DNA from 3 places in the Streptomyces sp. NBC_01264 genome. Region 1 is predicted to be linked to each of the others. Evidence: riboswitches for the same ligand, from Rfam matches in the RefSeq annotation. Region 1 holds a riboswitch; each other region holds the start of a gene.

Region 1 (6,444 bases):
CTACAACCCGCTCCCGTAGTTCCGGCCGGGGCCCCGCCCCGGCCGCGCACGCCCTTCCACCGAGCCCCGCCCTCCCCCCGGAGGGCGGGGCTCGGCGCGTCGGGCGAAGACGGGCCGAGCGGCCCGGGCGAAGGGGACCTTTGGCCGCGCCGGGGCGGCCCGGGGGTGGGCTAGCTTGCCCGAGTGGGCCCTGCGCACATGCGCCGGCGGGGACCCCACCCCGAGAGAGAGGCGCCCGCATGACCGGCACCGAACACCGCGTCCTCCCGCTCCGCCTGGAGGCCGCTCCCGAGCCCGTCCCGGTGCGGGGCGTCTTCGTGTACCGCACCGATCGGCCCTACGAGATCTCCCTCGACTTCGAGGGCGCCGGAATGCACCTCGCCCGCTGGGTCTTCTCCCGGGAGCTGCTGCTCGACGGCCAGGTCTGCGCCACCGGTGAGGGCGACATCCAGGTGTGGCCGCGCTGGAGGGGCACCGAGCCGCGGGTCTTCTTCGCCTTCAGCAACGGCACGCAGTCCTGCGTGATGTCCGCCCGGGCCAAGGACGTGCACGCGCTGTGCCGCCGGATGACCGAGCTCGTTCCGCGCGGCCAGGAACACCTGCACTACGACCTCGACGCCGAGCTGAACGCCCTCCTGCCCAGCTGAACCGGGCGCAACGGGCGGGACCCGCCGGACCGGGTGAACCCGGTGCAACCGCTGCCGTACCGGGCGCGTCTTCACGGGTGACACCGTTCCCCGTCTCTCGGAATCGAGGGGACGCAATGAACCGTCCACGCCGCCGGCAGGCCACCGCACTGGGGTTGGGCGCACTGCTCGCCGCCATGCTCGCCTTCGCCGCACCGGCCTCCGCCGCAGCCACGACCGCAACGCCCACCACCACCGCCACCGCCACTCCGCTCGTCGTCAATGCCCGCTGGGGCGGGCACTGCACGTACGACCGGGTGGTCATCGACCTGCAGGGATACGTACCCGAGGTCACCGTCACCCCCGTCCCGGAGCTGGTCTACGACGGGTCCGGCAAGCCCGTCCCGCTGGCCGGGCGGTACTTCCTGGAGATCCGCCTGCATCCCGCAGCCGGACACGACGAGGCGGGCCGCAACGTCTACCTCGGGCCCAAGCTCATCAAGATCTACCTGCCCAAGCTGAAGGGCCTCGCCCTGACCGGCGACTACGAGGGGTACGTCACCTTCGGCGCCGCCTTCGACACCAAGCCCGCCTACACCTCGTCCACGCTGCACTCCCCGGAGCGCTTCGTCCTGGACGTGGCGCACCCGAACGTCTGCTGAGCAGGCACGCGCCGGCGGGAGACGGGGCGCGGCTACCGGTGCTCGGGGTTCGGGAAGTCGAAGCGGCAGCCCGCGTCCCACAGGGAGCGCTGGTTTCCGTGCGCCGGCATCCCGCCGGCCCGCTTGAGCAGGGCGGCCAGGTGCATGAGGTTCCAGCTCATGAAGGCCGTGTTCCGGTTGGTGAAATCGTTCTCGGGGCCGCCGGATCCGGGGTCCAGGTACGAGGGCCCGGGTCCGGCCTCGCCGATCCATCCGGCGTCGGCCTGCGGCGGGATCGCATAGCCGAGGTGCTGGAGGCTGTAGAGGATGTTCATGGCGCAGTGTTTGACGCCGTCCTCGTTGCCCGTGATCAGCGCCCCGCCCACGCGCCCGTAATAGGCGTACTGGCCCTGGTCGTTCAGGATCGACGAGCAGGCGTAGAGCCGCTCGATGACCTGCTTCATCACCGAGCTGTTGTCCCCGAGCCAGATCGGGCCGCACAGCACGAGGATGTCCGCGTCCATGATCTGGCTGTAGAGCACCGGCCACTGATCGTTCTCCCAGCCGTGGTCGGTCATGTCGGGCCAGACTCCGGTGGCGATGTCGTGGTCGACGGCCCGGATGAGCGAGGTCCGGACCCCGGCCGCCTCCATCACCGCGCGGCTCCTGCCGATCAGGCCCTCGGTGTTGCTGGGCTCGGGCGATCGCTTGAGCGTGCAGTTGACGTAGACGGCGGTGAGGTCGGAGTAGTCGAAGGCGGGCGCGGCATCGGATTCGGCGGTCACCCCACCAGCCTCGGCGCCCCGGGACGGGCCCGCCAGCGGACCGCACCCGTCCGGGCACCCAGCGACCGTACGGAACGGCCGGGTGCGGCGGATCGCCCGGTCACCGGCGGTCTCCGAAATGCGGAACTCCCCCTCCGGTCACCACCCTTGGCGACGACACCGCGAGCTCGGTCACGGAGCGTCACCACGAAGCGGAATCCGGACGGAGGTCGGCGCGATTGGGGCGGGTTGTTACCGGTCCGTGCGTCCGACTAGGGTCAGCGGGCCTTGGTGTTCGGGAAACCGGTGGGAAACCGGTGCGGCCCTCGCCACTGTGATCGGGAAGTCCGGCTCCACTCCTGCGGGAAAGCCACTGGGCTGCGCGGGAGGTTCCGCGCTGCCCGGGAAGGCGGAGCATGGACGTCAACCCGTGAGCCAGGAGACCGGCCGGGGCGCGTTGTCCATCCACGAGGTGCTGGAGAGGTCTCCCTACTCATGCATATAGCCGAGGGGTTCCTGCCCCCTTTGCACGCGGTCGCCTGGGGCGCCGCGTCCGCCCCCTTCGTCGTCCACGGCGTCCGCGCGCTCACCCGCGAGGTGAAGTCCAACCCGGAGAGCACCCTGCTGCTCGGAGCGTCCGGCGCCTTCACCTTCGTCCTGTCCGCACTGAAGATCCCTTCGGTGACGGGCAGTTGCTCACACCCCACGGGCACCGGGCTCGGGGCGATCCTGTTCCGGCCGCCGATCATGGCGGTGCTGGGCACGATCACCCTGCTGTTCCAGGCCCTGCTGCTGGCGCACGGCGGGCTCACCACCCTCGGCGCCAACGTCTTCTCGATGGCCATCGCCGGCCCCTGGGCGGGCTACGCCGTCTACCGGCTGCTGCGGAAGTTCGACCTCCCGCTGATGGTCACCGTGTTCTTCGGCGCCTTCTTCGCCGACCTGGTCACCTACTGCGTCACCAGCGTGCAGCTCGCCCTGGCCTTCCCGGACCCTGCCTCCGGGTTCGTCGGCTCCCTCGCGAAGTTCGGGGGGATCTTCGCGGTCACGCAGATCCCGCTGGCCGTGAGCGAGGGGCTGCTGACCGTCCTGGTGATGCGGCTGCTGATGGCGTCGAGCAAGTCGGACCTGGTCCGCCTCGGCGTCGCGAAGCTGACCGCCACCCGTACCGGAGAGAAGGCGGCGGCCTGATGAGCGGAATGTCCCGGAACACGAAGATCAACGGCCTGCTGCTGCTCCTGGTGGCGGCGCTGGCCGTGCTGCCGGTCGCGCTGGGGATGGGCGACCACAAGGAGGAGCCCTTCGCCGGCGCCGACGCGCAGGCCGAGACGGCGATCACCGAGCTGAAGCCGGACTACGAGCCCTGGTTCTCCCCGCTGTACGAGCCCCCGTCGGGCGAGATCGAGTCCGCACTGTTCGCCCTGCAGGCGGCACTGGGCGCGGGCGTGCTCGCGTACTACTTCGGCGTCCGCAAGGGCCGCCGCCAGGGAGCGGCCGCCGCCACTGCCGCCACCGCCCCGGAGGCCTAGGCGGTGCTGCCGATCGACGTGGCCGCGCACAGCAGTCGCTGGCGCGGCCGGCACCCGCTGGAGAAGGCCCTGCTCGGGATCGGGCTGACGGTCACCGCCGTGTGCCTGCCGCCCTGGCCGGGCGGGCCGCTGGTGGCCGCCGCCACCCTCGCCGTGCTGCTCGGCCCGGCCGGGGTGGCCGGCCGGCAGCTCTGGCGGGCCTTCCGGATCCCGCTCGGCTTCTGCTTCACCGGGGCGCTGCCGCTGCTGTTCGCGGTCGGCGGCCCGGCGGGGCCGGTCTCCCTGGCCCCCGACGGCCCCCGGCTCGCTGCCGAACTGCTGCTTCGCACCTCGGCCGCCTCGCTCGGACTGCTGCTGTTCGCGTTCACCACCCCGGTCTCCGACGTACTGCCCCGGCTGGTCCGGGCCGGGGTGCCGGCCCCGGTGGTGGACGTGGCCCTGGTCATGTACCGGATCGGCTTCCTGCTGCTCGACTCCATGGCCCAGGTGCGCCGGGCCCAGGCGGCCCGGCTCGGGCACACCGGCCGGGCGGCGGTCTGGCGTTCCCTGGCCGGGCTCGCCGCCACCTCCTTCGTACGGGCCTTCGACCGCGCGGCCAAGCTCCAGGCGGGACTGGCCGGACGCGGCTACGACGGCGCGCTGCGGGTCCTCGTACCGGAGGCGACCCTGTCGTGGCGCTTCCTGACGGCCACCGCCGCGCTGCTGGCGGCCCTGATCACCCTGACCCTCACCCTGAAGGAGATGTTCCTGTGAACCCGTCGCCGAAGCCGGTGGTGGAACTGTCCGGCGCGGGCTACGCCTACGAGGACGGCCCCGAGGTGCTGACCGGCGTCGACTTCGCCATCGCGGCGGGCCGGGCGCTGGCCCTGCTGGGCCGCAACGGCAGCGGCAAGACCACGCTGATGCGGCTGCTGAGCGGCGGCCTGCGGCCCGGCTCGGGCTCGCTGCGGCTCGACGGCACGCAGGTCCCGTACGACCGGGCCGGCCTGACCCGGCTGCGCACGTCCGTCCAGCTCGTGGTGCAGGACCCCGACGACCAGCTGTTCGCGGCCTCGGTCGAACAGGACGTGTCCTTCGGCCCGATGAACCTGGGCCTGCGCACGGAGGAGGTCCGCGCCCGCGTGGACGCGGCGCTGGCCGCCCTGGACATCACCGCGCTCCGCGACCGCCCCACCCACCTGCTCTCCTACGGCCAGCGCAAGCGCTCGGCGATCGCGGGGGCGGTGGCGATGGCCCCGCGGGTGCTGATCCTGGACGAGCCGACGGCCGGACTGGACCCGGACGGCCAGGAGCGGCTCCTCGACGTCCTCGCGGGCCTGCGCGCCGCCGGCACGACGGTGGTGATGGCCACCCACGACGTGGACCTGGCGGTCCGCTGGGCCGACGACGCGGCGGTCCTGACCCCGTCCGGCATCCGCTTCGGCCCGGCCGAGGCGCTCCTGTCCGACCCGGACCTGCTCACCTCGGCGGGGCTGCGCCCGGCCTGGTCCCCGGCGGTGGCCGCGCTATTGCGGGCCCACGGACTGCTGGCGGCGGACGCCCCCGGCCCCCGAAACCCGGAGGCGCTGGCCGCCTGGCGGTAGGTAGGTTGCGCGTCCATGAAGACGCTGAAGGCAACCTCGGAGCCGAAGTCCCTCTTCTGGGAGGGCGAGGACCTGGTCGACCCGCTCGGCGGCTTCCGCCGCTGGGCGCCGGACGGACGCGAACACGACTTCCGCCCCGTGCTCTCCTACCGGTTCGACCACGCGGTGCGCTCGCCCTCGGGGCGCTGGACGGTGATCTACGAGGAGCGCGGCACCAAGGCCCTCCTCCTCGAAGGTGTGGAGATCATCCGCGAGCTGGACCGGAGCTTCTACCACGCGGAGGAGTACGACTACCCGGTCGCGCTCGGCGCGCTGCCGGACGGCCGTGAGGTGCTGGTGCACTGCCCGGACGCGTACGACACCCCCGTGACCGAGGACGCGGCCACGGGCGAACGGCTGACCCCCGCCGCCCGGTACCCGGAGGACATCTTCCACTCCCGGCTCGCGGTGAGCCCGGACGGGCGGCGGCTGCTGTCCGCGGGGTGGGAGTGGTATCCGTTCGGCGCGCTGCAGGTCTTCGACCTGGCCGCGGCGGTGGCCGGCGCCGCCGAACTCGACTGCCGGGGACGGGTGTCCCAGCCGGACGGGCAGGGCGGCGAGGTCGTCGCCGCCTGCTGGCTGGACGGGGATCGCGTCGCCGTTGCCACCGGCGAGGTGGTGCTCCACGACGAGGGCGGCGAGCAACCGGCGGCCCTCGGCCCGCAGGAGATCGGCGTGTGGTCCGCCGCCGAGGAGCGGTGGCTGCACCGGAGCCCGCTCGGGTTCACCGCGGGGACCCTGCTCGCCTGCGGCGGGGACCGGGTGGTCAGCCTCTGCGGGCACCCCCGCCTCGTGGATGCCCGTACGGGCTCCGTCCTGGCCGAGTGGCCCGAGGTCCCGGTGTCGCACCGGGTGGGATCGTACGGGGTCCCCCATGTCCCGACCCCGGTCGTGGCCCTGCACCCCGACGGGATCCGCCTGGCCGTCGCCCAGGAGGGCGGGATCCGCGTGCTCGATCTGCCGCAAACCTAGGATGGCCGCATGTCGCTCCCGCACGCCATCCTCACCGCCCTGCTCGAGAAGCCCTCGTCGGGGCTGGAGCTGACCCGGCGGTTCGACAAGTCGATCGGGTACTTCTGGTCCGCGACGCACCAGCAGATCTACCGGGAGCTCGGCCGGCTGGAGGAGGCAGGGCTGATCCGGGCGCTGCCCAGCGAGGGGCCCGTACGGGGGCAGAAGAAGGAGTACGAGGTGCTGCCCGCCGGGAGCGGGGAGCTGGCGCGGTGGGTCGGGGAGCGTCAGGATCCCAAGCCGGTGCGGGA
Region 2 (6,444 bases), 240 kb from region 1:
GATCCGCGCGGCCCACGCGTCGGGGGCCGTCGCGGCGCCGGGAACGGCGAAGCGCCCCCGCCCGACGTCTTGGTCACCCAAGTCGATCTCCCCGTGGGCGGGGACGCTGTCACGCGGTGCACCGAGCGGTGCACCGAGCGGTGCACCGAGCGGTGCACCGAGCGGTGGTGCCGGCCGGACCTAGAAGTCCTCGTCCAGGTCGACCGTGCCCTCGACCGCGACCTGGTAGGCCGACGGGCGGCGCTCGAAGAAGTTCGTCAGTTCCTGGACGCCCTGGAGCTCCATGAAGGAGAACGGGTTCTGCGAGCCGTAGACCGGTGCGAAGCCGAGGCGGACCAGGCGCTGGTCCGCGACGCACTCCAGGTACTCGCGCATCGACTCGGTGTTCATTCCCGGCAGGCCGTCACCGCACAGGTCGCGGCCGAACTGCAGTTCCGCCTCGACGGCCTCCTTCAGCATGTCGACGACCTGCTGCTGGAGGGCGTCGTCGAAGAGCTCCGGCTCCTCCTTGCGGACGGTGTCCACGACCTCGAACGCGAAGTTCATGTGCATGGTTTCGTCCCGGAAGACCCAGTTCGTCCCCGTCGCCAGGCCGTGCAGGAGGCCGCGCGAGCGGAACCAGTACACGTACGCGAAGGCGCCGTAGAAGAACAGGCCCTCGATGCACGCCGCGAAGCAGATCAGGTTCAGCAGGAAGCGGCGCCGGTCGGCGGCCGTCTCCAGGCGGTCGATCTTCTCGACCGAGTCCATCCAGCGGAAGCAGAACTGCGCCTTCTCGCGGATCGACGGGATCTCCTCGACCGCGTCGAAGGCGGCCGCGCGGTCGTCCGGGTCGGGCAGATAGGTGTCGAGCAGCGTCAGATAGAACTGGACGTGCACGGCCTCCTCGAAGAGCTGGCGCGACAGGTACAGGCGCGCCTCCGGGGAGTTGATGTGCTTGTAGAGGGTCAGGACCAGGTTGTTCGAGACGATCGAGTCGCCCGTCGCGAAGAACGCGACCAGCCGGCCGATCATGTGCTGCTCGGACGGGGTCAGCTTCGCGAGGTCCGCGACGTCCGAGTGGAGGTCGACCTCCTCGACGGTCCAGGTGTTCTTGATCGCGTCCCGGTAGCGCTCGTAGAAGTCCGGGTAGCGCATGGGGCGCAGGGTCAGTTCGAAGCCCGGGTCGAGCAGGTTCTTGTTGGTGGAGCTCATTACTGGCAGGCCTCGCAGGACTCGGGGTTCTCAAGGGAGCAGGCCAGCGCGTCGGCGTCGACGGCCTGCGGGAGCGGGGTGGCGGCGGCCGGGACGGCGCTGCCGGACGCGGCGCGGGCGATCTTCGTCGCCGGGCGCGAGCGCAGGTAGTACGTGGTCTTCAGACCCTGCTTCCAGGCGTACGCGTACATCGAGCTGAGCTTGCCGATGGTGGGCGTCTCCAGGAACAGGTTCAGCGACTGCGACTGGTCGAGGAAGGGGGTGCGGGCGGCCGCCATGTCGATCAGTCCGCGCTGCGGGATCTCCCACGCCGTGCGGTACAGGTCGCGGACCTCCGCCGGGATCCAGCCGAAGCCCTGGACCGAGCCGGAGGATTCGCGCAGCGCCTCGCGGGTCTGGGCGTCCCAGACGCCGAGCCGCTTGAGCTCCTGCACCAGGTAGCCGTTGACCTGGAGGAACTCCCCGCTCAGGGTCTCGCGCTTGAAGAGGTTGGAGACCTGCGGCTCGATGCACTCGTACACGCCCGCGATGGAGGCGATGGTCGCCGTCGGGGCGATGGCGAGGAGGAGCGAGTTGCGCATCCCGGACTTCGCGACGCGGGCGCGCAGCGCGTCCCAGCGCTCCGGCCAGTTCAGCTCCACGTCGTAGTGGTCGGGGTGCAGGACGCCGCGAGCGGTGCGGGTCTGCTCCCACGCGGGGAGCGGGCCGCTGCGCTCGGCCAGGTCGCACGAGGCCTCGTACGCCGCGAGCATGATGCGCTCGGAGAGCTTGGTGGACAGGGCCTTCGCCTCGGGGGAGTCGAAGGGCAGCTTCAGCTGGAAGAAGACGTCCTGCAGGCCCATCGCGCCCAGGCCCACCGGACGCCAGCGGGCGTTGGAGCGGCCGGCCTGCTCGGTCGGGTAGAAGTTGATGTCCACGACGCGGTCCAGGAAGGTGACCGCGGTGCGGACGGTCTCGTCCAGCCGCTCCCAGTCGATCTCGCTGGATTCGGCCAGGACGAAGGCGCCGAGGTTGACCGAGCCGAGGTTGCAGACGGCCGTCTCGCCGTCGTTGGTGACCTCGATGATCTCGGTGCAGAGGTTCGAGGAGTGGACGACGGTGCCCGGCTCGGCGGTCTGGTTCGCCGTGCGGTTGGAGGCGTCCTTGAAGGTCATCCAGCCCTGGCCGGTCTGCGCGAGGGTGCGCATCATCCGGCCGTACAGGTCGCGGGCGGGCATGGTCTTGCGGGCCAGGCCCGACTCCTCGGCCTTGCGGTACGCGGCGTCGAACGCGTCGCCCCACAGGTCGACCAGCTCGGGGACGTCGGCCGGGGAGAACAGCGACCAGTCGGCGTCGGCGTTCACGCGGCGCATGAACTCGTCCGGCACCCAGTGGGCCAGGTTCAGGTTGTGCGTGCGGCGCTGGTCCTCGCCGGTGTTGTCGCGGAGCTCCAGGAACTCCTCGATGTCCGCGTGCCAGGTCTCCAGGTAGACCGCGGCGGCGCCCTTGCGGCGGCCGCCCTGGTTCACGGCGGCGACGGAGGCGTCCAGCGTCTTCAGGAACGGCACGATGCCGTTGGAGTGGCCGTTCGTGCCGCGGATCAGCGAACCGCGGGCGCGGATGCGGGAGTACGAGAGGCCGATGCCGCCGGCGTGCTTCGACAGGCGCGCGACCTGGTGGTAGCGGTCGTAGATCGAGTCCAGCTCGTCCAGCGGGGAGTCCAGCAGGTAGCAGGAGGACATCTGCGGGTGCCGGGTGCCGGAGTTGAAGAGGGTGGGGGAGGAGGGGAGGTAGTCGAGGCGGCTCATCAGCCGGTAGAGCGAGGCCACTTCCTCGACGGCCTGCACGCTCTCGTTCTCGGCGAGGCCGCAGGCCACGCGCAGCATGAAGTACTGCGGGGTCTCGATGACCTGGCGGGTGATCGGGTGGCGCAGCAGGTAGCGGCTGTGCAGGGTGCGCAGGCCGAAGAAGCCGAAGCGGTCGTCGGCGCCCTCGGCGAGCGCGTGCGCGACCAGCGCGTCGAGCCGGCTCGCGTGCAGGCGTACGAAGTCGGCGGTGCGGTCGGCGATCAGGCCCTCACGGTGGCCGACCTCGACCGACTCGGAGAAGGAGGCGGAGCCCTGGCCGGCGGCCTCGTCGCGGACGGCCAGCGTCAGCAGGCGCGCGGCGAGGCGGGAGTAGGCCGGGTCCTCGGAGATCAGCCCGGCGGCCGCCTCGGTGGCGAGCGTACGGAGCTCCGCCTCGTCGGCGGCGGCGCTGCGGCCGCGCAGCGCTGCGGCGGCGACCCGGCCGGGGTCGGTGTCGGGCAGGTCGGCGGTCAGCTCGGTGAGCGTGCGCAGGAGCGCGGCCCCCGGACCCTCATAGGCGGACGGGTCGGACTCGGCGCGCGGTGCGGAAGGCGCGATGGTCACGGGGGGAGCTCTCCCTCGCTCGGCTCCGGGAACACCTTTGGTGCGGGGCGCGAGGGGGCGCACGTGGGGAGCGCGTGCCTGGCAGGGCTGTGCGCATGCGCCACGTGGCGTCCACCGGCCCAACCGCGAGGCCCGGACGTGTCTGCACCCGGTTCGGTCGAGCCGGGCGCACTGTCGACAGGTCCTCGGACTTGCGGATGCACCGAGCGAGTCGGTGCATTTCATACCGTTGCGGGACAGTTCCGGATTCTCACCGGATTCCCCTGCGACGACAGCGAGCATGAGCATACATGTGGGGGCCGGTCCTTGCGTGAGCCCCCACATGTTGTGTCGCTCCCCGAGGCGGTCCGTGACTTACAGCTCCAGGCGGTACGTGAGCAGGGGCAGGCCCGGAACCGGGTACCAGTCCCGCTCCGGTGTCCGCACGAAGCCCAGCCGGTCGTAGATCCGGTGCGCCCCGAGCATCTTCTCCGTGGTCGACAGCACCAGATGGCCCACGCCCTGCAGCTCCCGGGCGCGGCTCACGCAGGCCCGTACGAGGGCTTCGCCCGCGCCGCGGCCGCGGGCGGCGGGGGAGACGGCCAGCATCCGGAACTCCGCCTCGCCGGGGCCCGCGATATCGCACAGCGGGCTGCCGGGAGGGGCGAAGGTCACACCGCCGAGCAGCGTGCCCTCGTACTCCGCGACGAGCACCTCGCCGTCGGGGGCCCGGCCGGCGACATCGCGCAGCCGGCTCAGGTAGGGGTCGTCCTCGGCGAAGTCCAGCAGTCCGTCGTCGAGGTAGGCCCGTGCGGTGATCTCGCCGAGCTCTTCGTATTCGGCGGGCGCCGCCGTCCTGATGATGATGTCCATGGCACCGAGTGTGCGTCAGGGCGCGAAAAGAGGCCGCCGCGTTCCGTCGGGTGGACGGCGTACGCGGCGGCCTCGGGGACCCACGGGTTCAGCAGCAGCGGAACCCTTCGCGCGGATCGCCCTCGCGGGCGTCCGTACGGGCCCGTTCGAAGGCCCGGCGCGACTGGACCGGCGCGTCCGGATCGTGCGTACGGGCGTGGGCGACGTAGCGGTCGTAGGCCGCCTCGCCCGAGAACTCCCGTACGAAGAACCGGGCGCGGCCCAGCACGTGGCGCAGGCGCGTCACGCGGGTTCCCGTACGGAGTCCTGCACGCGCCCCCCGCCCGAGTCGAGGCCGGCGGCGGCGAGTTCCGCGCGCTCCTCGGCGGTGGGGATCAGCCCGGCCGGGGCGATCAGCTTGGACTCGGTCCACGGGACCTCGGCCATGGTGACCGACTCCGGCGTGCGGATGGCCTTGAGGCAGGTCCGGGCCGCGTCGACGAGCACGATGATGATCAGCAGGGCGAAGAACACCGACAGCACGCCGTCCACCGTGGCGTTGGTGACCACGGTGTGCATCTCGTCCATGTTCTTGGCGGGCTTGAGGACCGTGCCCGCGTCGATCCCGTCCTGGTAGACGTCCCGCTGCGCGAAGAAGCCGATCTTCGGGTTGTCGGAGAAGATCTTCTGGTAGCTGGCGGTGAGCGTGACGGCCAGGTCCCAGGCCAGCGGAACGCCCGTCACCCAGGCCCACTTGAGCCGGCCGGACTTGATCAGCAGGGTGGTGCAGACGGCCAGGGCGACCGCCGCGAGCAGCTGGTTCGCGATGCCGAACAGCGGGAAGAGCTGGTTGATGCCGCCCAGCGGGTCCTTGACGCCGACCCAGAGGAAGTAGCCCCAGCCGCCGACGACGACCGCGCTGGCGAACCAGACGCCCGGCTTCCAGCTGATGTCCTTGAAGGACTTGTGCACGTTGCCGAGGGAGTCCTGGAGCATGAAGCGGCCCACGCGGGTGCCGGCGTCCACGGTCGTCAGGATGAACAGGGCCTCGAACATGATCGCGAAGTGGTACCAGAATGCCTTCATCGATCCGCCGCCGATCACGGCCGAGAAGATCTCCGACATTCCGAGTGCGAAGGTCGGCGCGCCGCCCGTACGGGACAGCAGGCTGGTCTCCTCCACGTCCTTCGCGGCCTGGGTGAGGGCCTCGGGGGAGATGGCGAAGCCGAAGTTCGTGACCGCCTGCGAGGCCGTCTCGACGGTGGCGCCGACGACTCCGCCGGGGGAGTTGATGGCGAAGTACAGGCCGGGATCGATGATGCAGGCCGCGATGATCGCCATGATGGCGACGAAGGACTCGGTCAGCATCGCGCCGTACCCGATGACCCGGACCTGGGTCTCCTTCTGGATCATCTTCGGGGTGGTGCCCGAGGAGACCAGGGAGTGGAAGCCCGACAGGGCGCCGCAGGCGATGGTGATGAAGACGAAGGGGAACATCGAGCCGGCGAAGACAGGGCCGTCGCCGCGCGAGGCGAACTCGGTGACCGTCGGCATCTTCAGCGTCGGCATGGCGATGACCACGCCCACGGCCAGCAGCCCGATGGTGCCCACCTTCATGAAGGTGGAGAGGTAGTCGCGCGGGGCGAGCAGCATCCACACCGGCAGGACGGACGCCACGAAGCCGTAGGCGATCATCCAGATGACCAGCGTCTCCTTCTCCAGGGTGAAGGTGTCCGCCAGCGAGGACTCGGCGACCCAGCCGCCCGCGACGATGGCGAGCAGCAGCAGCGCGACACCGACGACGGAGACCTCGGTGACCTTGCCCGGGCGCAGGACGCGCAGGTAGAAGCCCATGAAGAGGGCGATCGGGATGGTCATGCCGATGGAGAAGACGCCCCAGGGCGAGTGCGCCAGCGCGTTGACGATGACCAGGGCCAGCACGGCCAGCAGGATGATCATGATGGCGAAGACGCCGACCAGCGCGGCGGCGCCGCCGACCGGGCCGATCTCGTCCCGGGCCATCTGGCCG
Region 3 (6,444 bases), on a different contig from region 1:
GATCCAGGACTGGGTCAAGCTCGCCGTCACCCGCGCCCGCGCCACCGGCGTCCCGGCCGTCTTCTGGCTCGACGAGGGCCGCGCGCACGACGCGCAGCTGATCGCCAAGGTCAAGACGTACCTCGCGGAGCACGACACCGACGGTCTTACCATCAAGATCCTGTCCCCGGTCGAGGCCACCGCCTACTCCCTGGAGCGGATCCGCCGCGGCGAGGACACCATCTCGGTGACCGGCAACGTGCTGCGCGACTACCTGACCGACCTGTTCCCGATCCTGGAGCTGGGCACCAGCGCCAAGATGCTGTCGGTCGTCCCGCTGATGAACGGCGGCGGCCTCTTCGAGACCGGCGCCGGCGGCTCCGCCCCGAAGCACGTGCAGCAGCTCGTCAAGGAGAACTACCTGCGCTGGGACTCGCTCGGCGAGTTCCTCGCGCTGGCGGTCTCCTTCGAGCACCTCGCCACCACCACCGGGAACGCCCGCGCCCAGGTCCTCGCGGACACCCTGGACCGTGCGACCGGCACCTTCCTCAACGAGGACAAGTCCCCGAGCCGCAAGCTCGGCGGCATCGACAACCGCGGCAGCCACTTCTACCTCGCCCTGTACTGGGCGCAGGAGCTGTCGCGCCAGACCGAGGACCCGAAGCTGGCCGCGGCGTTCGACCCGCTCGCCAAGACGCTGGCCGAGTCCGAGGAGAAGATCGTCGGCGAGCTCATCGCCGTACAGGGCGCCCCGGCGGAGATCGGTGGCTACTACCAGCCCGACGCCGCCAAGGCCGCGGCGATCATGCGGCCGTCCGCGACGCTGAACGCGGCGCTCGCGCTCCTCGGCTGAGTTCCCTCCGGACTGAGTTCCCTCAGGACTGAGGTCCACCGTTCGCACGGGTCCGCCCCGGCCGGCAGCTGCCGGCCGGGGCGGACCCGTTTGCGCGTCCGGTCAGGAGGCGTCGGTCAGAGCCGGTGCACCTGATCCGGTGAGAAGGCCAGCGGGTCGCGCCCAGCGGCCAGGATCCGCAGCCCGGGAGCCACGGCGAGCAGCTCGCGCAGCCAGTCCAGGGCCTCGGAGGCGAGGTGCTCGCAGCCGTCGAGGACGAGCAGCATGTCGCGCTCCGCCAGCCACGAGGCCGCGTTCGACGTCCCGTACGGCAGGAACGGCATGCCCGGTACGCAGCCCAGCGCGGCGGTCAGGTCGCGGACTCCGAACCGCCGTTCCATGGACACCACGGCCACGCCGTCGTAGAAATTGGAAGAGAGCCGTTGCCCGATCTCCCGCACCAACTGGCTCCGGGGCTCACGGAACCGACCGGTGACGGTCACCACCTTGCCCCGGCGCACTGCGGTGAAAAGACGGGACAGCTCCGCGGAGGTCGCCGGGAACGTTCCGGCTCCTCTGGAATCCCTCATCGGCACGATGCCCCCCTGCATGCGTGACCTGCGGCAAGAGGGTTGTTTCGAGCCGCATGAAGACGATTATGCGCCAGATTTCGGGAAAGGCCAGGGGAATTCCCTATTCCGGTGAAAGGCCCGTGGCGCCCGATGATCACATGAGTTGTACAGGTCACATCCCTTTGTCCACCCCTGCGCGAGGGGCGCCCTGTCCACCCGGTTCCGGCCATGGTTGTCCGGGAGCCCGGAATCCGCTGTACTGCTGCGGTGCGGCCCGATGCCCGGGCACGTTCGGGGGAGGGGCCAGGATGAGTGCGGATCGGCGTCGGACAGGGCGGGGCGCGAGGCGGGCGGCGCACCGGCGCCGTGCGGGTCTCCGGAGCCGAAGACCCCTTCTGGGTTTCTTCCTGTCGGCCTTCCTCCTCGTGGGCGTGAGCGCCGCGGCGGGGATCGCCTGGGACACCCGTACCGTCGCCGGCGCGCAGGTCCGCCCGCTGCCCGGCCCGGTCGCCACCCTGCCCGTGACCCCCGGCGACGGCTCCGCGCCGCCCGTGACCGGCCCCACCGCCGGCGGCCCGGGCGCCACCGCCCCGCAGAGCCCGGCCGGTCCGTCCCCGGACCCCGAGGACCCGGGGCCCGGTACGGGCGACGGAGTCCGCCCCTCCGGCCCGCTGCCCTTCGACATGCCTCAGCCGGCCGCCCTGCGCTCCGGCGCCGCCGGCAAGAAGCTGGTCTTCGCCCACTACTTCACCCCGTACCCGCTCTCCCTGGACAACGCGAGCGCCGACGCCGACTACTACACCCGCAACTATCTGAAGCCGGACGGCGAGAACGGCAAGCACGAGCGCTACGGCGGCCTGCTGCGCGACCGGCCGCTGCCCGTCCCGCCCAAGGCGGGGAACTGGGAGCTCGCCAACCTCCAGCAGGAGGTCCGCACGGCCCGCGCCGCCGGCCTCGACGGGTTCACCCTCGACCTGCTCTCCCTGACCGGGAAGAACCTGGAGCGCTGCAAGCTCCTGATGGAAGCCGCCCGTTCGGTGGATCCGGCCTTCAAGGTCATGCTGATGCCGGACATGACCTCCCTGGGCACCGACGACCCGGCGGTGCTCGCCGACCTCCTCGCGGACCTCGGCAAGGCCCCGGCCGCCCACCGGCTGCCCGACGGCCGGCTGGTCGTCTCGCCGTTCAAGGCGGAGGAGAAGAGCGCCGCCTGGTGGACCCGGATGATGGAGGTGCTGAAGTCCCGGCACGGCATCCGTACCGCCTTCGTCCCGCTCCTCCTCGACTTCGGTGCGCACAGCGGCGCGTTCGAGCCCATCAGCTACGGATTCTCCGAGTGGGGCAGCCGCAGTTACGTCGGCCAGGAGGGCTCCACGCGCGACGTCCGGCGCGCCCACGCCGCGGGCAAGATCTGGATGCAGCCCGTATCGGTCCAGGACGCCCGGCCCAATCAGGGCATCTACGACGAGGCCGGCAACACCGCCACCCTGCGCGCCACATGGAACCGGGCCATCGAGGACGGGGCGGACTGGGTCCAGCTCACCACCTGGAACGACTACAGCGAGGGCAGCCAGTTCGCGCCCTCCCTGCACAACGGCCATGCCTACCTGGACCTTTCCTCCTACTACCTCACGCGGTTCAAGACGGGCGGCTGGCCGAGGGTCGTCCGCGACACGCTGTACCTGAGCTCGCGCACCCAGTTCGCCGCCGCCGACCCGAGCGGCGGCCAGTCCCTCGTGATGTCGCTGCGGGGCGGCAGCGCCGCGGCCCGGGACACGGTGGAGGTGCTGAGCTTCCTGACCGCGCCCGCGCGCATCCGTACGTCCGTGGGAGCGGCCGGGGACGCGCACGAGGCCCCGGCCGGGGTGCACTCCCGGCTGCTGCCCCTGGCTCCGGGCACCGGCTCGGCGGCCGTGGTGCGGGACGGCAGGACCGGGGCCCGGGTGGAGCTGCCCTACCGGGTGGACCGCACGGTGGAGGTCCAGGACCTCCAGTACTACGCCGCCACCAGCGGCCGGAGCTGAGCCCGCGGAGGCTCCGGCGTGAGCTGGCAGGGCCCGAAGTCCCTTGCTCTGGGACCTTCGTCACCCCATATGTAGTGGTGGCTACCCGGGCTCACATCTATATGTAGTGTTGACTCTGCCGGTTCGGCGGGGCCTCTCCCCGACCGAGGCAACAGGGAACCCGGTGGGAATCCGGGACTGCCCCGCAACGGTGAATCCGCCCAGGCGGACGAGTCCGACACCTGCCGGCACGGGCCTTCGGACGGCCCGCCAATCTTCCGTGCCGAGCCTCGTGGGAGGGCCGCCGTGACTGCTGTCGTCGACGCCGTAGAGACCGTGACCGAATACCTGGACCGCCGGGACTGGCGGGTGAACGCCAACGCCAACCAGGGCTATTCGCTCGGCGGCCTCATCCTCAACGCCGCCGGCAAGATCACCGCCAACTACTGGCTGGAACAGGTCTACCCCGACGCCGTGGCCCGCGCCCACCGCGAGGGCGACTTCCACATCCACGACCTGGACATGCTCTCCGGCTACTGCGCCGGCTGGTCCCTGCGCACCCTGCTGACCGAGGGCTTCAACGGAGTCCCCGGACAGATCGACTCCGTACCTCCCCGGCACCTGTCCTCGGCCGTCGGGCAGATCGTGAATTTCCTCGGCACCCTGCAGAACGAATGGGCGGGCGCCCAGGCCTTCTCCTCGTTCGACACCTGCCTCGCCCCCTACGTCCGCCTCGACGCGCTGACGTACGACCAGGTCAGACATCCCATGCCGTTTCATGTCAAGAGGGATAGAGCTGGGCGTGGTGTGACCAGGCGGTTGCTTCGTCGTAGTGGGTGCGGGTTTTGAGGCATCCGTGGAGGATGCCGACGAGGCGGTTTCCGACCTGGCGGAGGGCAGGGTTGTAGCCGGCGTCGCGGGCGCGCTGCTTGTCGTAGTAGCGGCGGGCGCCGGGTGAGGTGTTCAGCGCGGAGAACGCCTGGAGTTGCAGGGCCGAGGCGAGGCGGTTGTTGCGGACGTAGCGGGCCTGGACGGTGTGGCTCTTGCCGGAGGCCCGGGTGATAGGGCTGGTCCCGGCGTAGTTCTTGCGGGCCTTCGCGTTGTCGTAGCGGGTGGGGTCGTCCCCGAACTCGGCGAGCACCCGGGCGCCGGTGATCTCCGCGATGCCGGGCATCGAGAGGTAGATCTCAGCGTCCGGGTGCTCAAGAAAATGTGCCTTCACCTGCCTTTCGAGCTCGGCTATCTGCTCGTTCAGACTGATCAGCAGGCGCGCGTGGGCTGTCGCGGCGGCCGCGTAGGCGGCGGTCACCGGTTCGGGCAGACCGAGGTGTTCTTCTCGCAGCGCGGTCTGGATCGTGGCGGCTTTCTGGGGCCGGTTGTGCCGGCGGTGGCGGGTCAGGACCGCGGTGATCTGGGGGCGCGTCAGCTTCGCCGCGGTGGCGGGCGTGGGCGCCTTGATCAGCAGCTCCAGTGCGTCCGTGCTGGTCAGCGCCAAGTCGGCGTAGGCGTCCAGGGCCGCGGGGAAGTACTCGCGCAGCGTATTGCGCAGCCGCTGGAAGGTGCGGGTGCGTTCCCAGATCAGTGTCTGGTGGGCACGGGCGACGACCTTCACGGCCTGGGCCTGCTCGCTGTCTCCAGCGACGGGCCGCAACTGGTCACGGTCGATACGGACCATGTCTGCCAGCGCGTGCGCATCGCCTTTATCGCTCTTGGCGCCGGAGGTTCCGTAGCGTTCCTTGAACCGGTTGACCTGCCTCGGGTTGATCGCGAACACCTGGTAGCCGGAGGCGATCAGGGCCTGCACCCACGGGCCGCGATCGGTCTCGATCCCCACCACCACCTCGGCGGAGTCCACATCCGCGCCACCGTACTTCGCGATGAGCGCGTGCAGTTTCGCGATGCCCTCCACCCCCTCGGGCAGGGTCGCGACGGCCAGCTTGCGGCCCGTCCCGTCCTGGACCTCGACATCGTGATGGTCTTCGGCCCAGTCGTCACCGATCAGCAGCAACAGTTCTCTCCCGCTCGTATCCGTTCGTTCAGTTGCACAGCAGCCTGCGGAAGGCACGGCACGCGGCCTAATGGATCCAGTGCTCACGCCCGTGGGCGGGCACGCCATCCCATCAGCGGTCATGGCCTCCCGGCCGACCAGCAGGGGCACGGTCTGACCACAGAACTCGAACGGCTCCGGCATCGGAAGTGCTCACCTGCTGGCGGCTACAACATCAAGTCTCTACGACCCGATACGTCCCATTAGGCAGTGCGTCCAGGAACTCGTGCACAACCTCAACGTGCCCTCGCGCTGGGGCACCCAGACCCCCTTCACCAACCTCACCTTCGACTGGATCTGCCCCGAGGACCTGCGCGAGCAGGTCCCGGTGGTCGCGGGGGAGGAGACCGGTTTCACCTACGGCGAGCTCCAGGCCGAGATGGACATGATCAACCGGGCGTACATCGAGGTGATGACGGAGGGGGACGCCACCGGCCGGGTGTTCACCTTCCCCATCCCGACCTACAACATCACCAAGGACTTCGCCTGGGAGAGCGAGAACGCCGAGCGGCTCTTCGCGATGACCGCCAAGTACGGGCTCCCGTACTTCCAGAACTTCATCAACTCCGAGCTCGAACCGAACATGATCCGCTCCATGTGCTGCCGGCTCCAGCTCGACCTGACCGAGCTGCTCAAGCGCGGCAACGGCCTCTTCGGCAGCGCCGAGCAGACCGGCTCGCTGGGCGTCGTCACCCTCAACTGCGCCCGCCTCGGCCATGTTCACGCGGGTGACGAGGAAGGGCTGCTGGCCGAGGTGGACCGGCTGTGCGAGCTCGCCAAGGACAGCCTCGAACTCAAGCGGATCACCGTTCAGGACCTGATCGACGGCGGTCTCTTCCCCTACACCAAGCGGTACTTGGGCACCCTGCGCAACCATTTCTCCACCATCGGGGTCAACGGCGTCAACGAGATGATCCGCAACTTCAGCGCGGACGCCCACGACATCACCACCCCCGAGGGCCACGCCCTCGCGGTCCGCCTCCTGGACCGGGTCCGGGCCCGGATGGTCGA

Evidence for each region. Region 1 has a riboswitch for cobalamin ahead of OG435_RS31160 (energy-coupling factor ABC transporter permease). Riboswitches for the same ligand answer to the same signal wherever they lie in the genome.
Region 2: another riboswitch for cobalamin. It lies ahead of OG435_RS30070 (ribonucleoside-diphosphate reductase subunit alpha); the one in region 1 lies ahead of OG435_RS31160 (energy-coupling factor ABC transporter permease).
Region 3: another riboswitch for cobalamin. It lies ahead of nrdD (anaerobic ribonucleoside-triphosphate reductase); the one in region 1 lies ahead of OG435_RS31160 (energy-coupling factor ABC transporter permease).

The regions. Positions count from the first base shown of each region.
Region 1 covers NZ_JAPEOX010000001.1:6,634,511-6,640,954, reverse strand. Annotated here, with positions in the region: gene OG435_RS31180 (hypothetical protein) at 1-19, shown strand, start outside; gene OG435_RS31175 (SsgA family sporulation/cell division regulator) at 240-647, shown strand; gene OG435_RS31170 (AMIN-like domain-containing (lipo)protein) at 764-1,288, shown strand; gene OG435_RS31165 (flavodoxin family protein) at 1,321-2,052, opposite strand; cobalamin riboswitch at 2,304-2,497, shown strand; gene OG435_RS31160 (energy-coupling factor ABC transporter permease) at 2,527-3,222, shown strand; gene OG435_RS31155 (energy-coupling factor ABC transporter substrate-binding protein) at 3,231-3,560, shown strand; gene cbiQ (cobalt ECF transporter T component CbiQ) at 3,564-4,313, shown strand; gene OG435_RS31145 (energy-coupling factor ABC transporter ATP-binding protein) at 4,310-5,143, shown strand; gene OG435_RS31140 (WD40 repeat domain-containing protein) at 5,159-6,154, shown strand; gene OG435_RS31135 (PadR family transcriptional regulator) at 6,164-6,444, shown strand, end outside.
Region 2 covers NZ_JAPEOX010000001.1:6,395,704-6,402,147, forward strand. Annotated here, with positions in the region: gene OG435_RS30060 (hypothetical protein) at 1-184, shown strand, start outside; gene OG435_RS30065 (ribonucleotide-diphosphate reductase subunit beta) at 181-1,194, opposite strand; gene OG435_RS30070 (ribonucleoside-diphosphate reductase subunit alpha) at 1,194-3,584, opposite strand; cobalamin riboswitch at 3,744-3,872, opposite strand; gene OG435_RS30075 (GNAT family N-acetyltransferase) at 3,939-4,436, opposite strand; gene OG435_RS30080 (YbdD/YjiX family protein) at 4,525-4,722, opposite strand; gene OG435_RS30085 (carbon starvation CstA family protein) at 4,719-6,444, opposite strand, start outside.
Region 3 covers NZ_JAPEOX010000002.1:1,355,724-1,362,167, reverse strand. Annotated here, with positions in the region: gene OG435_RS39130 (NADP-dependent isocitrate dehydrogenase) at 1-832, shown strand, start outside; gene OG435_RS39125 (hypothetical protein) at 949-1,401, opposite strand; gene OG435_RS39120 (glycoside hydrolase family 71 protein) at 1,815-3,407, shown strand; cobalamin riboswitch at 3,510-3,650, shown strand; gene nrdD (anaerobic ribonucleoside-triphosphate reductase) at 3,693-4,235, shown strand; gene OG435_RS39110 (IS110 family transposase) at 4,168-5,394, opposite strand; gene OG435_RS39105 (ribonucleoside triphosphate reductase) at 5,576-6,444, shown strand, end outside.